4 regions of the Pseudoalteromonas sp. J010 genome follow, and region 1 is predicted to be linked to each of the others. Evidence: predicted binding sites of a transcription regulator. Region 1 holds the regulator's gene; each other region holds the start of a gene.

Region 1 (4,393 bases):
AAGCCCTTTTCGAAATGTCTGCAAAAAGTCTTGGAATGACAGCGATTGTCGACGAGCAGACACAATTGCAAGGTATTTTTACAGACGGTGACTTGCGCCGTATCATAGAACAAAAAGTAGACATTCACACAACGCCAATCACACAAGTTATGACCGCAAAAAGTACCACCGCACGTGCCGATATGCTCGCTGCTGAGGTGCTAAATATTATGGAAAATAAACGCATCAATGGACTAATTGTGGTTGACGAGAATAATGTCCCTGTAGGTGCATTGAATACCCAAGATTTACTTAGAGCGGGAGTGCTATGATGCAGTTTAGCGACCTTTATCAAGATATCTCAACAGATGCTTGGCAAAAAGCAACTCAAATTAAACTCTTAATTTGTGATATTGACGGTGTATTCTCTGACGGACGCATTTATCTAGGTAATAACGGTGAAGAATTAAAGGCATTCAATACCAAAGACGGCTTCGGTATCAAAGCGCTAGTAAACTGCGGTATTGAGGTTGCGGTCATCACAGGTAGACATTCACAAATAGTTCAGCAACGCATGACTAGTTTAAATGTAACGCATATTTACCAAGGTCAAGAAAACAAGCTAGTGGCATATGAAGCACTAAAAACGCAGCTTAACCTGAAGGATGCAGACATTGCCTATATTGGCGATGATGGCCCTGATCTGCCAGTGATGGAGCAAGTTGGCTTTGCTGTCGCCGTGAATGATGCACATCCGCTGATAAAACGCATTGCCCACTATACCACTTTGATGCCGGGAGGCTTTGGCGCCGTCAGAGAGTTAACAGATCTGCTCATGCTCAGCCAAAACCACCCTCTTACCACTACAGGGTCAAGTACATGACTGTGCTTCGTGTCATTCTGCTCATTACTTTTAGTGCGCTGATGATTTGGCTGTGGTCGCCGATGTTTAACGCATCAGAAACCAACAAGAAAAGTGACGATGAACCACTTGCTAAGCCCGATTATGTGGCGACCGCATTAGAGCAGACTACCTACAGTGAAAATGGCTTACTAAACTACCATGTGACTGCTGATAAAATGGAACTTTATCAAGATCTTGGTTTTAGCCACTTTGCAAAACCCATTTTTACATTATATAACGGTGAGCAAAATTGGCAGATAAGCGCATTGGAAGCCACATTATACGAGAACAACACCCTGATTTTAGAAGGGGATGTTTTAGCAAAAAACCTCACACCAGACGCAATGATCAGTACTATCAATGCCGACAATGTCAGGGTTGAAATTAAACAAAAGTTGATGAAATCAGAACACCCCGTCATTATCACAGGCCCTAGCCTTAAAATTACCGGTAAAGGCCTACATGCAGACTTGCAAAAACAGCTGATTGAGCTCATCAACCATACAAAGACAATTTATTATGACCAGTAAAATAATTAACAAATTAGTTTTCGTCGGCTTGCTCGCAAGTTCCACTTTCGCAGCTGCTGCAGAGCAAAATGAAGTCATTATCGACGCTGGCCGTCAGCAAGCTCAACTGCAAAGTAACATAGGCATTTTCGAGCAAAACGTTGTCATTATTCATGGCACAAGAAAAATCAATGCTGATCGTTTGGAAGTGCACCGCCGCGCTGAGCTTGGTTCAAATAAGCAGCTACTAATTGCTACTGGCAACCCTGCGGTTTTTGAAGAAGCTCAGGCAGATGGTACAACCTTACGCGCAGCGGCTAATGAAATTCGCTATGATGTTGCCGAATTAAAATTAGTACTTACTGGCAATGCTGAAATATCGCAAGCGGGTCAAAAAAGTAGTGCACAAGTCATTACTTATCATATCGAAAAGCAACTCATTAGTGCCGAACGCTCTGAACAGGGCGACTCTCGGGTCAGAACAATTTTGGTTCCTGTTGAAAAGAAATCTGACACCAACGTGGAAAAAAGTGAAGATCCACAGGAAAAAGGTAACAATTCATGAGCGAGCTCAAAGCAACAGGCTTGGCAAAAAGCTATAAAGGTCGCCAAGTTGTCAAAAATGTAGGACTGAGTGTCGAAGCAGGTAGCATCGTTGGTTTACTTGGCCCTAATGGTGCGGGGAAAACCACTACCTTTTATATGATTGTGGGCTTAGTACCAAGTGACAAAGGCTTTATACAAATCGATGATGAGGATATCACCCTACTCCCGATGCACAGTCGCGCACGCCTAGGGATTGGATATTTACCTCAAGAATCATCCATATTTAGGAAGCTAACGGTATATCAAAACCTCATGGCTATTTTGGAAACCCGCAAAGATTTGTCTAAAGTTGAAAGAGAAGCTCAGCTGAATGAGTTGTTGGATGAATTTAATATCCAACACATCCGTGATTCTCAAGGGATGGCATTATCTGGAGGAGAGAGAAGACGGGTAGAAATTGCTCGTGCTTTAGCCGCTAACCCTAAGTTTATCTTGTTAGATGAACCTTTTGCTGGCGTTGATCCAATTTCAGTGTTAGATATAAAGACAATCATTGAGCACCTTAAAAATCGTGGGATCGGTGTACTGATCACCGACCACAATGTAAGAGAAACGCTGGACGTATGTGAAAAAGCCTACATCGTTTCACACGGTGAATTAATCGCCGCTGGTACGCCAGAACATGTTTTAGCGGATCAAACCGTAAGAGATGTCTACCTAGGCGAACAATTCAAGCTATAGTTAAGACGTAGTATTAATAACTGTTAAAAGGGATTGTTAGAGATACATGAGGCAATCATTACAGCTGCGCATGGGGCAGCAACTTACAATGACTCCACAACTGCAACAAGCCATACGCCTGTTGCAGCTTAGTACGTTGGATCTACAGCAAGAAATACAAGAAGCGTTGGACAGCAACCCACTATTGGAAGTGGAAGAAGGCGATACCGCTGACGCAGAAAGTACTGAACAACACAGCCAAGATAAAAATAATACGGACGATAGTCAGCAAAGCTCAGATGAAGCGCCTGTCAGCGAGTATGAAATGGACTCAGATACCGCCATGAGCAAAGAAACGGTTAGTGATGATCTTGCCATGGATGTGACTTGGGATGAATATATGAGTGCTGCACCAGCATCAAGCGCAGCTCCTTTACCTGATGATGATAACGTCTACCAGGGAGAGACTTCCGAATCACTACACGACTACCTAATGTGGCAGCTAGAACTTACGCCATTTAGCCCAACAGATAGAGCCATTGCTATTGCCATCATCGAAGCGGTAGATCTGTCTGGCATTTTAACGCTTTCCTGTGAAGATATTTTAGAAAGTATCAATGATGAAAACAGTGAAGAGCCGGTAGAGTTGGATGAAGTCGAAGCCGTACTTAAACGTATCCAGTTGTTTGACCCTGTCGGTATTGCTGCACGAAGTTTGCAAGAATGTTTATGTATTCAGTTAAATCAATTTGCACCTGACACACCGTGGATCACCGAAACCAAGATGATCCTGACCGAGCACATTGATTTACTTGCTAGCCGTGATTACCGTACCTTAGCGAAAAAAACACGCTTAAAAGAAGCTGAGCTAAAAGAAGTTATGACGCTGATCCACAGTCTTAACCCTAAGCCAGCTGCGAGTATTATTCATGAAGAGCCCGAATACGTCATTCCAGATGTGTCGGTAAAAAAAGTGAAAGGCCGCTGGGTTGTAGAGCTAAACCCTGATGCGATGCCTAAGATTAGAGTAAATGACCACTACGCTGCGATGTCGAGAACTGCTAAATCGAGTACTGATAGCCAGTTTATTCGCTCACACCTTCAAGAAGCAAAGTGGTTTATTAAGAGCTTAGAAAGTCGCAATGACACTTTATTGAAAGTTACCAATTGCATTGTGCAACAACAACAGGCATTCTTTGAACATGGCCCCGAAGCGATGAGACCTATGGTGTTAAACGATGTCGCAGAGATGGTTGATATGCACGAATCTACTATTTCTCGTGTCACCACCCAAAAGTACATGCACACACCAAGGGGCATATTTGAGCTGAAGTATTTCTTCTCAAGCCATGTCAGTACCGAAAATGGAGGTGAGTGCTCCTCGACAGCAATACGAGCACTCATCAAGAAGCTAATAGCTGCGGAAAACACTGCTAAACCATTAAGTGATAGCAAGATTGCAGATATTTTAGCTGAACAAGGAATTAAGGTAGCGAGACGCACGATTGCAAAATATCGTGAATCCCTAGCCATTCCACCGTCAAATCAGCGTAAAAGCTTGATATAAGACGTTAAACACAAGAAGGAAAAATGCTTATGCAACTAAATTTAACTGGTCGCCATGTAGAAATCACTGACTCTTTAAGAGATTATGTCACCAATAAGTTTGCGAAGCTTGAGAGGCACTTTGATCATATCAATAACGTTCATGTGATCCTTGATGTCGAAAAACTAG
Region 2 (4,393 bases), on a different contig from region 1:
AATCGGATATATCTATGCGTTTTAAAACAGACTTAATTTTGTTGGCATAATTTGGGTCAGTTGCATAACCCGCACTTTGTAATTCATCAAGATAAGCATGACTGTCATCGGCTTTGGCAAGTGCTTGTTTATATCTAGGATTTTCTTGAAGAAAACTGACATAATCATTAAAACTTTGCTCTAATGAATGATAAGCACGAAAATGTGCTTGCTTCTTCACAGGCAATCCGCCTTCAAACTCAAGCGTCGATTTTTTGGCACTCTCACCATCCCAACGGCCATCAGCCTTAATATTAAAGAGATTAAAACTACTACTACCATCATGTTTACTAATAATGTGTTTGCCCCACCCTGTTTCTAATGCTGCTTGTGCAACCATTACCGCAGGATTTAACCCCAGCTTTTTCGCAGCTGACTGCGCATAGTTCCAGACACTCTCGACGAACTCTTTAGGCGAACCAAACCCTGTTTGTTCATCACTACTTTGTGTGCTCAAAGCGTCTGACTGCTTTATTGTTGTTGGAGCTGGTTGGTTGGTCGCAATGTCAGCGTCGGCACGTAGGACAGAAGCTGGCTTATACTTCTCYGAATTAGGTGATAGTTGTTGCACGATAAGGTCTGCAAGCCCTAAGCTACCTTTTTCAGATAAGTGCATAGAAAGTTGCTGATCGTGCATTTCTTCAAAGAATTTCACGCCACTAGAGTTGAAAGGACTATCTTTATCTTCTAGCGCTTCATTCGCTTTTCTCATACTTTGCAATAACATCTGTGTGAAAATCGATTCAAACTGCTGTGCAGCTTTTTTCAGCGCTTGATCTGACGCTCCCTGATCACCAGCTCCCTTGAGTGCCTCTTTACGGATCGAGTCAAGGTTCCCTAAATCGAAAAAGCTTTGATTTTTTAACTGATCGGTATTCATAACACTACGCACTATTTACAATTCTATAGTTCAAACAATGCAATATACGAGCCAAAAAAAAAGCCTCACTATTGTGAGGCTAACTAGTTGATTAATAATAAAACACTATATGACGACTAATTGACCATTTATGGCACCAGCCTCTTTTAATGCTTCTAGAATCGCCATTAAATCACCCGGAGCAGCCCCGACTTGATTAATCGCTCTTACTAAATCGTCAAGACTAACACCTGGGTCAAATACAAAAGCACGAGAGTCATCCTGATCCACATCAATGATACTTTGCTGTGTAACCACGGTTTCACCATTTGCAAGCTCATTCGGTTGTGAAACATTTTGCTGTTCAGCAATCGTCACTGTCAGTCCACCATGAGTAATAGCCGCTGGTTGAAGTTTGACATTTTTTCCTATCACAATAGTCCCAGTTCTTGAGTTGACAATAATCTTAGCGGCAGTGTCCGCAGGTTTAAACTCAAGGTTTTCCAGTGTCGAAAGGTAGGCGACACGCTGCGATGGGTCGCGTGGTGCAATTACTCTAACAGAGGCAGCGTCCATCGGCTTTGCACTATTTGGTCCCACCAAATCGTTAATGGTATCAGCCAGACGCTTTGCAGTTGTGAAGTCAGGTCTATTAAGGTTGAAGGTAATATAATCACCTTGCGTAAATGGACTTGGGACTGCGCGCTCAACAGTTGCTCCATTAGCCACTCGTCCAACTGTAGGTGTATTAATAACGACCCGACTGCCATCAGCACCGTCTGCACCTAACCCGCCAACAATCAAACTTCCTTGGGCAATAGCGTATACGTTACCGTCAACCCCCTTTAGGAAGGTTTGCAATAAAGTACCGCCGCGCAAGCTACCAGCACTACCAATCGATGAAACCGTCACGTCAATGGTTTGACCAGGCTTCACAAAAGGAGGCAAATCAGCATGTACTGCCACCGCAGCCACATTCTTGATTTTCGGCTTAAGCGATGCGGGCATAGTGATCCCAAAGCTATTAAGCATTGCTTTGAAGCTTTGCTCTGTGAATCTGGTTTGCTCCCCAGTTCCAGGAAGACCAACCACTAGTCCATACCCCACTAGCTGGTTCGAACGAACACCTTCAACCATACTGACGTCTTTTACCCGCTCTGCAGCAGCGAAGGATGGATAAAGTATTAGTGATGCAGTAACGCAACTAAAGAGAAAATACTTAAGAAATTGAATCATTTTCTGCATCCTTAAAATGGCATGATGGCACTCATGAAGAAACTAGTTAACCAACCCGCACTTTGTACTTCTTGTTGATCGCCTTTACCGGAATATTGGATCCTCGCATTCGCAACTCGATTGGATTCGACCGTGTTATCGGCAGTCACATCTTGCGGTCTAACCAGCCCTTCCAGTCGAATAAACTCTTCTCCGGTATTAAGTGTTAACCACTTCTCCCCACGGATCACCAAATTTCCATTAGGTAGTACACGCGTCACATTCACAGAAATATTGCCAAACAGACTATTTGACTGATTCGACTTCGAATCGCCTGAAAATGACGAGCTAGATTTCGCACCAAACTGAATTGCTTCATTACCTATGTTTATTGCGTTGGCACCCAAACCAATAATGGGATCTAAGCTTGAGTCACTTGACTTATCTAACTCTGAATTAGCTGCTTTTGTTGCCTGAGTCGTCTCGCGTAGCACGATCGTAATAATGTCCCCGACCCTCAACGCTTTTTTATCTGCATACAAATCATTTGAAAATTGTGTATTAAACAGTGATCCTGTCGCTACTATCTGTACTTGGTTATCTTCAGGATAAATCGGTGCATAATACGGGTCATCACGCACCACACTTTTGTTTTGGGTCGTACTACATCCAGACAATGCAGCTACCGTTACTATGGCCAAATATAATGCACGCATATTACCCCCTACCCAATTACAACTGCTGGTTAATGTAGCTCAACATCTGGTCAACAGATGAGATAACTTTAGAGTTCATTTCATAGACACGCTGCGTTTCAATCAGATTAACTAATTCTTCAGTAACGTTTACGTTCGATGTCTCAAGTGCTCCTTGAACGATTTTACCAAGCCCTTCTACACTCGGGTTACCTTGCACTGGGGCACCGCTTACCGCTGTCTCTGTATATAAGTTCTGCCCTATCGGCTCTAGACCTGAAGGGTTAATGAAGTCACTAATAGTCAACTGGCCAATAACAACATTTTCAGCTTGACCAGCAACACGGACTGATACTTCACCGTCCTGCGATATAGTGATTGATTGAGCATCATCAGGCACGTTCATCTCTGGCAACACTGGGAAGCCCGCACCTGATGTGACGACGCGACCTTCTTCATCAGTGGTAAATTGTCCGTTGCGAGAATAGGCCGTCGTTCCATCCGGCATTTGTATTTCAAAAAAGCCAGGGCCTTGGATCATCCAGTCTAAAGAGTTTTCTGTACTCAACATGTTGCCTTGTGAGAAATTCTTTTGGTTCGCCACCACTTTAGCACCGGCACCAAGCATCAGACCTGAAGGCAACTCTGTATCCTGAGAGCTTCTTCCTCCTGGCTGGTTAATATTTTGGTATAACAAATCTTCAAAAATCGCACGACTCTTTTTATATCCAACAGTACTGGCGTTAGCCAAGTTGTTAGAGATAACTGAAATATCGGTTTGTTGTGCATCCAAACCGGTTTTACTTATCCACAATGCAGGATTCATAATTTCTACCTCACTCTTAAACTATGCGTAGGAGCGAAGTGTGTCGCTCATCTATTTCTTCAGCTGTTTTCATCAGCTTAATTTGCATTTCAAATTGTCTTTGATGATTGATCATATCAACCATCTCGTGAACTGGATTTACATTAGACATTTCTAGGAAGCCGCTCATCACTTTGGCGGTAGGTGATACCTCACAAAAACCGCAGAACCCATCTTCCAAAGTGTCTTCTTTGGGCCTGAATAGGCCGTCATTTCCTTTTTCTAGTTTGCTACCATCGGCCTCTATAATCTTTAGCCTATCAACAACCTCTAGAAAATTAGCAGGCGCTCCTTGAGGACGAACTTGAATAGACCCATCATCGCTAAACACCACTTTATCTACAGGTATAGGCAGAACAATCGGCCCACCTTCGCCAATAAGTTGACGCCCATGAGCAGTAACTAACGCACCATCATTACGAATATTTAACGTACCAACTTTGGTATATGCTTCTTCGCCTGATGCGTCAACAACACTGATCCAAGACTTATCATCAACAGCTATATCTAGCTCTCGACCTGTTTCGACTATTGCACCACCAATCATATTGGTTCCAGGGCGCTCTTGCATCGCAAACACACGCGTAGGTAACCCTTCACCAAATGCCTGCATTGAACGAGCCTGCGCAAAATCCGCTTTGAAGCCAGTCGTGTTGGCATTTGCAAGGTTATTCGCTTTTAGCGCCACACCGCGTAAGCTTTGCTTAGCGCCTGACATTG
Region 3 (4,393 bases), on a different contig from region 1:
GTCAAACTGAGTTTCGCATTCAAACGCTTGAATTGCAGTATCGCACAACTTAATGTCTGGCCATGGGCTATGGGTAATATTATATTGCGCATCAACGAGTGCCGCTTGGTCCAATTCAACAGCATAAATACTGCTATTTGGGTTGCGCTGCTTACACATTAACGCAACCAAGCCAGTCCCCGCACCAACATCCACAATTGACCTAGCATTCGATACCGGTGCCCAAGCACCAAGTAAGATCCCATCCGTTGAAACTTTCATAGCAGCATGGCGCTGCGTCACTGAAAATTGTTTAAATGCAAACTGAGACATCCTATACCTTTGAGAAAATGCAATAGCAACGTATAATTCCGCTATTGTCCTTTATTTGTGATGCAATATGCAATTTACTGAATTTGATTTAGACGGCAAGCTGATTAGTGCTATTAAGAAAATGGGGTATGAAACTCCTACCAGCATTCAACAGATGGCTATTCCTGAAGCCCTGATTGGTCGAGACATTCTCGCCAGTGCACCAACCGGTACGGGTAAAACCGCTGCATTCTTGATCCCTGCGATTCAGTATTTGCTAGATTTTCCGCGCAAAGAGCCAGGTTTTGCCCGCGTGCTGATCATGACGCCTACTCGGGAGCTTGCCTACCAAATACATGAGCAATGTGAGTTACTGGCAGCAGGTGTTCACCTCAAAATTGGTGTAGTAACCGGTGGTATTAACTATGGTACTCACAAAGAAATTTTTGAGAAGAACAACGATATTCTCATCGCAACACCTGGTCGCTTGATGGAATATCTAGAAACCGAAAACTTCCACGCTGAAAATGTTGAGCTGCTTATTCTAGATGAAGCCGATCGCATGCTAGACATGGGCTTTCGCAAAGAAATGCTACGTATTTGCTCGGAAGCCGTTAACCGTCGTCAGTGTTTTTTGTTCTCTGCAACATTAGAAGGCGAAAGCGTCGAGAAATTTGCTGAGCGTATTTTGCAAGACCCAGCACTACTTGAAGCGACCCCTTCTCGTAAAGAAAAAGGCAAGATCCATCAATGGGTTCATTTAGCTGACAGCTATGAGCACAAGGTTAACCTATTAGCGCAGTTGCTCGATGATGAAGAAGTCACTAAAGCCGTTGTGTTTGTTAAAACCCGTGAAAAACTTGAAACACTGGTGGGCGAACTATTTGCCAAAGGCATAAAAACAACTTGGCTACGTGGTGAAATGCCACAAGATAAACGTATGACTGCCATGGCAAGCTTCCACAGTGGCAAAACAAAAATTCTTGTCGCGACGGATGTTGCCGCCCGTGGTATTGATGTTGCAGACATCAGCCACGTATTCAACTTTGATATGCCACGCACTGCGGATATTTATGTACACCGTATCGGGCGTACCGGCCGAGCAGGGAAAAAAGGCACCGCAGTTTCTTTGGTTGAAGCCCATGATGTTGAAATACTCGGCAAAGTTGAGCGTTATACAGACCAAAAACTTAAGCGCCGCGTAATTAAAGGCTTAGAACCTAAACATAAAGAAGCCAAGGCACCGAAAAAGAAAAAAGACCCCGCTAAAATCAAAGCGAAAAAGAAAGCCGCCAAGGTTAAAAAGAAAAAGTAATAGAAAAAACCAGCGTCAATACGCTGGTTTTTTTATGCCCAATTTGATCAAGTGCTAATCTGGATAAGCCTTAGCTTTTTGACTTAGCAAAAACTCACATTCTCAGCTCTAGCATTTATCACTGCTGTATTTGCAGCGCTTTGTCGTGCGCGAGAACCCGATTTTAGTGTAGAGATACGCTTCGCGCTAAAAGTCGGCCTATCGGAAAACGCTTTTGACCAAAGTGATAGAAGTGTTTACATACTTTTTACTTCACTTCCTCAGCTTGAATATTAATCTAGATGGGTGTCACTTATTTTTATATTTTATAAAAGCTCGTTTCCTGAATCATACGCTATTGCAAAAAAAATTAATTATCGATGGTTTGAAAATCTCAGAGTCAGCGAATTATTTTGGTGAAGAAAAATATAATGAGCAAAAGCGTATGGAAGATGGTGCCGCTGCAATGCGTGAATTATTGCAAGGTATTTCAGCAGAAAAAATATAACAAGCCAATTAAGGCGGGACTGTTAAAGGCTAGCGGTTAACTAGCCTAAGCTTGCTCTCACATCTGCAACGGTGATGAAGAGCTTGTTTTCGGCATCATGAAATGCTTGAAAACCATAGCGTTCATAGAAATGTTTTGCTCCGTCTTTGGCATCAACGATAACAACTGGAAATGCAACGCTATCACTAGCTGCTAATAGTTTTCTGAGTGCGTCGATAAGCAGCCACTCACCAAATCCTTTCCCTTTGTATCGGTCATCGACAGCAAGGCGAGCAATCAGACCACCAGAGGTGGATGATTGGTGCTTTTCTTGTAACTTATCAGGCAATGCCTTTAAGTCAATTGGTGCCATTGTTAGCGTGTAAAAGCCGATAACATGTGAGTTGTCGCTATCATCTTCCAAAACAAAAGTTCTGGTGTTGTCCTTCTTTGCTTGCTGACTCGCCATTACTTTTAAGTAATTATTGAGAGCTTCGATGCCACAGTTGAATCGGTTTCTATCGTGTTTAGCTTTATCTAGAAGGACCGTATTCATCATTGAGTTTTGCTCTCGTATCGATCAGCAGCAGCTTTTAGTTTTGAGTTCTGTGTTGCAGGACGATCTAAAGCTTCCATGAGCAGCATCGCATCTGCTTGGCTCAGTTTTAAAGCCTGTTCACGTTCGATGACTTGTTTAGCTTTTTCGATTGCAGCGCTTAGAACAAACGAGTTGATGCTAGACATGCCGGCGATCGCGGCAGCCTTAGTAAGTAAGTCTTGTGTATCGACATCAACTCTAGCGGTGATGCGAGGCAAAGTAGTAGCCATAATGTTATCTCCTATTATGTCAAAATGTCACATGTGCATTATGGTCTTAAAGTGTGCAATAAGCAATCTTTGTGTCACTTTGGCACACAAACACAATCGGATAGCCGAGGGTATCTAGCCCTAAAAAAAAGCTAAAAAAAAGGACACCCATCACAATTAGCATCCAAATTGAGGTAGTGAATTAAAGAAAATATATAAACACCTCAATCACTGGGTACAAAAACGTTTTTCGGTAGGCCAGTTTTTAGCGCCCAAGCGTATCTCTACACTAAAACTGGGTTATCACGCATGACAAAGCGTTGTAAATACAACAGTTATAGATTTTCGAGTTGATAGTGTTAGTTTTGTTAAGCCAACAAGCGCTCGCAGTTTGTTAGGTTTGTCCGCCGTCGCTTTTGCAGTGTTGCACAGTAAGCGGTTACTGTTCGCTCTTGACCAACTGCACCGTGAAACACCCGAGAAAATTGCGTAGTGAGTTTTATCCAGTTCTCAGGCTCTATATTTAGGCGAGTGAGAATGTGTTGAAACTCAAAGATATAACCGCGTTTATCTACTCGAATACAACGGCCTATGAGTTCAACCAATTCAATATAGGATTTGAGTTCAAAAGGCAGGCTTTTTGGTTGCTTTCCCAGCTTAACGTGGTCGATGCGTTTTTTGATGCTGGTGTAGTCTGAGGTTTCAGGCGTAAACAGCGATGACATTCATTGTTTTAACGGTGGGTGTCATTAGTTTCTGGTGCCTGCATAGTTGATATTGTTGCGAAGAAGCAGTGCCTTTAGCTGGTACTTTGCATCTTTTAAATCTTTCATCGCAACTTCTCGAGCACGAGATAAATCACGAATAGCTTTACCTTCCGGCTCAGGTACATAAATAGGGGTTAAATCTTCAGACTTAAGTAATTTAGCTAGTTTAAGTGCATCACGTTTGTCAGTTTTTACACGCTCGCCAGGTTTTTTTAGGAATAAGCGATGGGGCAACTACGTAACAGCAATGTCCAAGAGAAGTAATTAAGCGGTAAATCCAGTAACCACAGGAACCTGCTTCATAAACGAAATGGAGCGTAGTGTTAGGGTATTTAGATTCAAATTGCCTGATAAGCTTTTTAATAGTGACTTTAGCTGAAGAAATACGACCGAAATGAATGGGTTGTGCGCCTCGATTGTCTTCAATATAGGCAACTTCAATGAACTCTTTATGAGTATCTAAGCCAATGAAAAGTATGTTATGTTTAGTCATGCTAGCCTCTGCTATTTAGTTATTTGACAAACTAATTATGGCTCTGGCTTTAAGCTAACCCACGAAAATGCGGAGGCTAGCACCGTGTGGGAGTCATTATGTCTACGTGTCAATACATTTAGGAGATTTTGGTAAATGCAAATAGGAGCAGCGGCAATCGCTAAGATCGCCGAAATGATATGTGGTGACCAACCATTTCAGTTTTTCCCATATAGAAGCTCATCTTACCTAACGCGCTTTTTCGTCGACCTAGA
Region 4 (4,393 bases), on a different contig from region 1:
GGGCAGGCAGTCATGGGCTGTCGGCAAAGTTTATCAAATACGGTGCAAATGACTTTTTGGCGAAACCATTTATGAGTGAGGAGTTCCATTGTCGAATTATGCAAACAATGGAGCAGCTTAATTTGATTGCGGAAATCAAAGAGTATGCGCACAGAGACTATCTGACCGGGTTGTACAATCGCCGATACTTTTGCCAACACGCTGAGCGCCTAATAAAAAATAAACCCAACCAGCATATTCTTGCTTTACTCGACCTCGATCACTTTAAGTCGATTAATGACCAATATGGCCATGAAAGTGGCGATGAAGTACTTAAACAGGTCGCTGACTTATTACGCAGTGCTTTTGGGCATTACATAGTCGCTCGCATTGGCGGTGAAGAGTTTGCGCTATTGATCCCAAGCTCAGATCTTAATCGAGCAAAGCAAATGTTAGAAGATTTCCGAGAGCGTTTAGCTAAACAAGCGTTTACGATTGTGCAGGGGAAATATCGATGCACTATCAGTATTGGTATGGCGGCGTGTCAATCAAATACGCTGAGTGAGGTGATGCGTAAAGCCGATAAAGCGCTATATCAAGCTAAAGATAAGCAGCGAAATTGTGTTATTGCGCATTAATATTGCTTTAGTATAGGGTTTTGCACCAACCCAGTTCAGACTTAATAACAATGCACCTAGATGGTGCATTTTTTATGCGTAAAAAGTGCGGTTCAGTATTAATTCATTGTTAATTAAGGAATAAAAAATTTGGCATAAAGGTTGGATTACAGCATGTAACAGGATCAACTGTCCTAAGGGGACTTAGTATGAAAATGATAAGTGCAATAATAAAACCATTTAAACTCGACGAAGTGCGCGAAGCGTTGGCCGACTTGGGGATTGAAGGGATGACGGTTGTTGATGTCAAAGGCTTTGGACGTCAACGTGGTCACACCGAGTTATATCGTGGTGCTGAGTATCAGGTCGATTTTATACCGAAAATAAAAATAGAAATTGCGACCTTAGCTGAAAATGCAGAACGTGTAGTAGAGACAGTAACAAAGGCAGCTTTCACTGGCAAAATTGGTGATGGAAAAATCTTTGTATATGACTTAGACCAAATCGTTCGGATCCGTACCGGCGAACTTGATGAAGAAGCGATTTAAGGGGATCCTAACGATGGAAAATACAATCATAGAACTCAAATTCTCATTAAATACTTTTTATTTTTTGATTTCGGGTGTGCTGGTGATGTGGATGGCAGCAGGTTTTGCCATGCTAGAAGCTGGACTTGTTCGTTCCAAAAACACCACTGAGATACTTACCAAAAACGTCGCGCTTTACGCGATAGCTTGTACTATGTATCTGCTTATTGGTTATAACATTATGTATGTTGATAACGCTGAGGGTGGTGTCCTACCAAGTATTGGCGCGCTAATCGGAAGCGCCGCTGCTGATGCGGATCATGCGTTGCAGTCTGACTTTTTCTTTCAAGTTGTCTTTGTGGCTACTGCGATGTCTATTGTTTCTGGTGCGGTAGCTGAGCGAATGAAATTGTGGGCATTTTTAGCGTTTTGTGTTGTGCTTACCGGTTTTATTTATCCTCTTGAAGGGTATTGGACTTGGGGCGGAGGATTTTTATCTGAGCTTGGGTTTGTGGATTTTGCAGGCTCTGCGATTGTGCATGGCGCTGGTGCCGCTGCTGCCTTAGCCGGAGTATTATTACTCGGTGCACGCAAAGGCAAGTATGGTAAAAATGGCGAGATTTATCCTATTCCTGGCTCAAATATGCCACTAGCCACACTTGGTACGTTTATTTTGTGGATGGGGTGGTTTGGCTTTAATGGCGGCTCACAATTATTTTTGGCAGATAAGGAAAATGCCATCGCAGTAAGTCAAATTATGCTCAATACCAATGCCGCAGCCGCTGCGGGTGCGGTGGCGGCTTTATTAGTATGTAAAATGATGTGGGGTAAAGCAGATTTAACAATGGTGCTAAACGGTGCATTAGCTGGCTTAGTAACGATTACCGCAGAGCCTGCTTCACCTACACCGATACTGGCTCTTATCCTTGGTGCGCTTGGTGGAGCACTTGTGGTATTTAGTATTATTGCGCTAGATAAGGCTAAAATTGATGACCCAGTTGGGGCAATTTCAGTGCACGGTGTTTGTGGTGCATTAGGAGTGATGATGGTGCCATTTTCAAACTCAGACGCCACATTTCAAGGTCAAGCGGTTGGGCTTGTGACGATTCTTGGCTTTGTGTTTATCACATCCTACATTGTGTGGAGTGTACTTAAGGCAAGTATGGGGATCCGAGTTGGCGAAGAAGAAGAGCTGAGCGGAATGGATCAACATGACTGCGGCGTAGATGCCTACCCAGAGTTCGTGACAGTTCGCGGACAGTAATACTTATTGGCTCTAGGTCAATATGTGAGGAGTGGTTTATTTTATGTTTACAATGGTTTGCTTGATATAAGACAAAGTCAGTGAACAGATAAGCCGCTCTTAGAGTTCTCGTTGTCTAAATAAAGTGAGTCCAGTGGGCTCACTTTTCTTATTCACCATGATTGTGCTTTCAGCAGTTGTTAATTTAGGTTACTCTACTATCTTGCAATTCACTTTTCAGTTTTATTTGGGTCATGACGGACAAAAAGAAAACAACACCTACCAAAAAATCAAACGTCAAAGCGAGCACTTCACGTAAAAAAAAGACCCAACCTGCTAGCACTAAGATGCAAAAAGTTAAGCGTAAAATATTAAGCGCGACATGGTCTTTTGTTTGGAAAGGCACTGTAGCGATGATATTTGTCGTGGCAATGTATGTTATCTATCTAGATGCAAAAATAAGCAGGCAATTTGAAGGAAATAAATGGGAACTGCCGGTTCAAGTGTATGCCAGAGCAATGCAGTTTTTTCCTGATCAATACTTGAATGAAAAAGAGGTATTATGGGAGTTAAAACGGCTTAACTACTCCCGTGTGAATCGTATTAGCCGTACCGGTCAATATACGGTACAAGGTCGCACTATCACCATTCACCGCCGAGCATTTGAATTTTATGATGGGCCTGAAAATGCGCGTATTTTTACCCTAAATTTTGCTAGTAAAAAGCTTGCAAGTATTGTTGATAATCAGGGGCGACGTTTATCCGCTGCTCGCCTTGAGCCTGTGCAAATAGCACGTATTGGTAACGAAACTCGCCAAGATAGAGAGTTTGTACCTTTTGATAAGTTTCCCAATATTCTCAAAGAAACATTGTTAGTGGTGGAAGATAGAAACTTTTATGACCATCACGGCGTTTCTGTGCTGTCGATTTTGCGTGCGCTCTATACCAATATAAAAGCAGGCCGCACGGTGCAAGGTGGAAGTACGTTAACTCAGCAGTTGGCAAAAAACTTTTATCTTACTCGTGAGCGTACACTGATTCGTAAAGTGAATGAGGCATTTATCGCATTAATTTTGGACTTTCGCTACAGTAAAGATGAAATTCTGGAAGCCTATTTAAATGAAGTGTTTTTGGGTCAAGCGTATAACCAAGGCGTGCATGGCATGGGGTTAGCGGCAGAGTTTTATTTTGCAAAGCCTGTAGATGAATTAGAGTTCGACCAGATTGCAATGCTCATTGCAATGGTCAAAGGTCCTTCTTTTTATAACCCCAGACGTTACCCTGAACGGGTGATGGAAAGACGCGACTTAGTGTTACGATTAATGGTAGAAAACGGCTTAATTACAACGCCTGAATATCGCGTAGCATTGGCGCGACCGATTGATGTTGAGCCTTTAAAAGCCAGTCGTTTACAGTCGTATCCTGGATATCTAGAGTTGGTTAACCGCGAGCTGAAACAGCTAGTTCATGATGATAGCCTGATTGACTCCGGACTGAGAATATTCACGTATCTAGATTTACAAAAACAAACGGCAATGGAGGAAGCGGTTAAAAAGGGCTTACCATATTTAGAACGCCGCTTTAAAACTGAAGATCTAGAGACCGCAATGTTATCTGTTAACGTTGAAAAGGCTGGCGTGTCAGCACTAGTTGCCGGTAGGCAATTAAAGTTTTCAGGATTTAATCGGGTGCTGGATACAGAGCGAAACATAGGCTCATTAGTAAAACCTGCTATTTATTTGAGTGCATTAGCTAATCCAAATTATCACTTAGGTATGCTATTGGATGATAACCCGCTGGAAGTGACTGATGGCTCAGGTAAAGTGTGGTCGCCAGAAAACTTTGACCACAAATTTAGAGGCAAAGTCCCTATGTTTGATGCTTTTAGTAATAGTATTAATATTCCTGCTGTGAACTTAGGCTTGGATGTCGGAGTAAACCGTGTAGCACAAACATTAAATGAGCTTGGGGTCGATAAGTCTATCACGCTTTATCCATCGTTACTGTTAGGGGCATTGGAATTATCT

The links. Region 1 encodes sigma-54, which starts transcription at its own class of promoters, with help from an activator protein. Its sites were predicted from a motif close to GTTGGCACGNNNNTNGNNT; they were not measured.
Region 2: the regulator sigma-54 is predicted to act here: its motif matches at 957-975, upstream of flgJ (flagellar assembly peptidoglycan hydrolase FlgJ).
Region 3: the regulator sigma-54 is predicted to act here: its motif matches at 2,961-2,979, upstream of EAG18_RS02545 (DUF1778 domain-containing protein).
Region 4: the regulator sigma-54 is predicted to act here: its motif matches at 746-764, upstream of EAG18_RS03210 (P-II family nitrogen regulator).

The regions. Positions count from the first base shown of each region.
Region 1 covers NZ_RDBW01000005.1:89,757-94,149, forward strand. Annotated here, with positions in the region: gene EAG18_RS04335 (KpsF/GutQ family sugar-phosphate isomerase) at 1-311, shown strand, start outside; gene kdsC (3-deoxy-manno-octulosonate-8-phosphatase KdsC) at 311-862, shown strand; gene lptC (LPS export ABC transporter periplasmic protein LptC) at 859-1,413, shown strand; gene lptA (lipopolysaccharide transport periplasmic protein LptA) at 1,403-1,957, shown strand; gene lptB (LPS export ABC transporter ATP-binding protein) at 1,954-2,679, shown strand; gene EAG18_RS04360 (RNA polymerase factor sigma-54) at 2,726-4,225, shown strand; gene hpf (ribosome hibernation promoting factor) at 4,255-4,393, shown strand, end outside.
Region 2 covers NZ_RDBW01000013.1:98,271-102,663, forward strand. Annotated here, with positions in the region: gene flgJ (flagellar assembly peptidoglycan hydrolase FlgJ) at 1-919, opposite strand, end outside; gene EAG18_RS09055 (flagellar basal body P-ring protein FlgI) at 1,025-2,134, opposite strand; gene flgH (flagellar basal body L-ring protein FlgH) at 2,146-2,829, opposite strand; gene flgG (flagellar basal-body rod protein FlgG) at 2,846-3,634, opposite strand; gene EAG18_RS09070 (flagellar basal body rod protein FlgF) at 3,651-4,393, opposite strand, start outside.
Region 3 covers NZ_RDBW01000003.1:8,717-13,109, forward strand. Annotated here, with positions in the region: gene EAG18_RS02525 (methyltransferase) at 1-312, opposite strand, end outside; gene srmB (ATP-dependent RNA helicase SrmB) at 380-1,606, shown strand; gene EAG18_RS02535 (hypothetical protein) at 1,821-2,093, shown strand; gene EAG18_RS02540 (GNAT family N-acetyltransferase) at 2,134-2,631, opposite strand; gene EAG18_RS02545 (DUF1778 domain-containing protein) at 2,628-2,900, opposite strand; partial or broken gene EAG18_RS02550 (transposase) at 3,248-3,619, opposite strand; partial or broken gene EAG18_RS02555 (transposase) at 3,650-4,139, opposite strand; gene EAG18_RS02560 (hypothetical protein) at 4,275-4,393, shown strand, end outside.
Region 4 covers NZ_RDBW01000003.1:165,597-169,989, reverse strand. Annotated here, with positions in the region: gene EAG18_RS03215 (diguanylate cyclase) at 1-617, shown strand, start outside; gene EAG18_RS03210 (P-II family nitrogen regulator) at 806-1,144, shown strand; gene EAG18_RS03205 (ammonium transporter) at 1,158-2,387, shown strand; gene mrcB (penicillin-binding protein 1B) at 2,621-4,393, shown strand, end outside.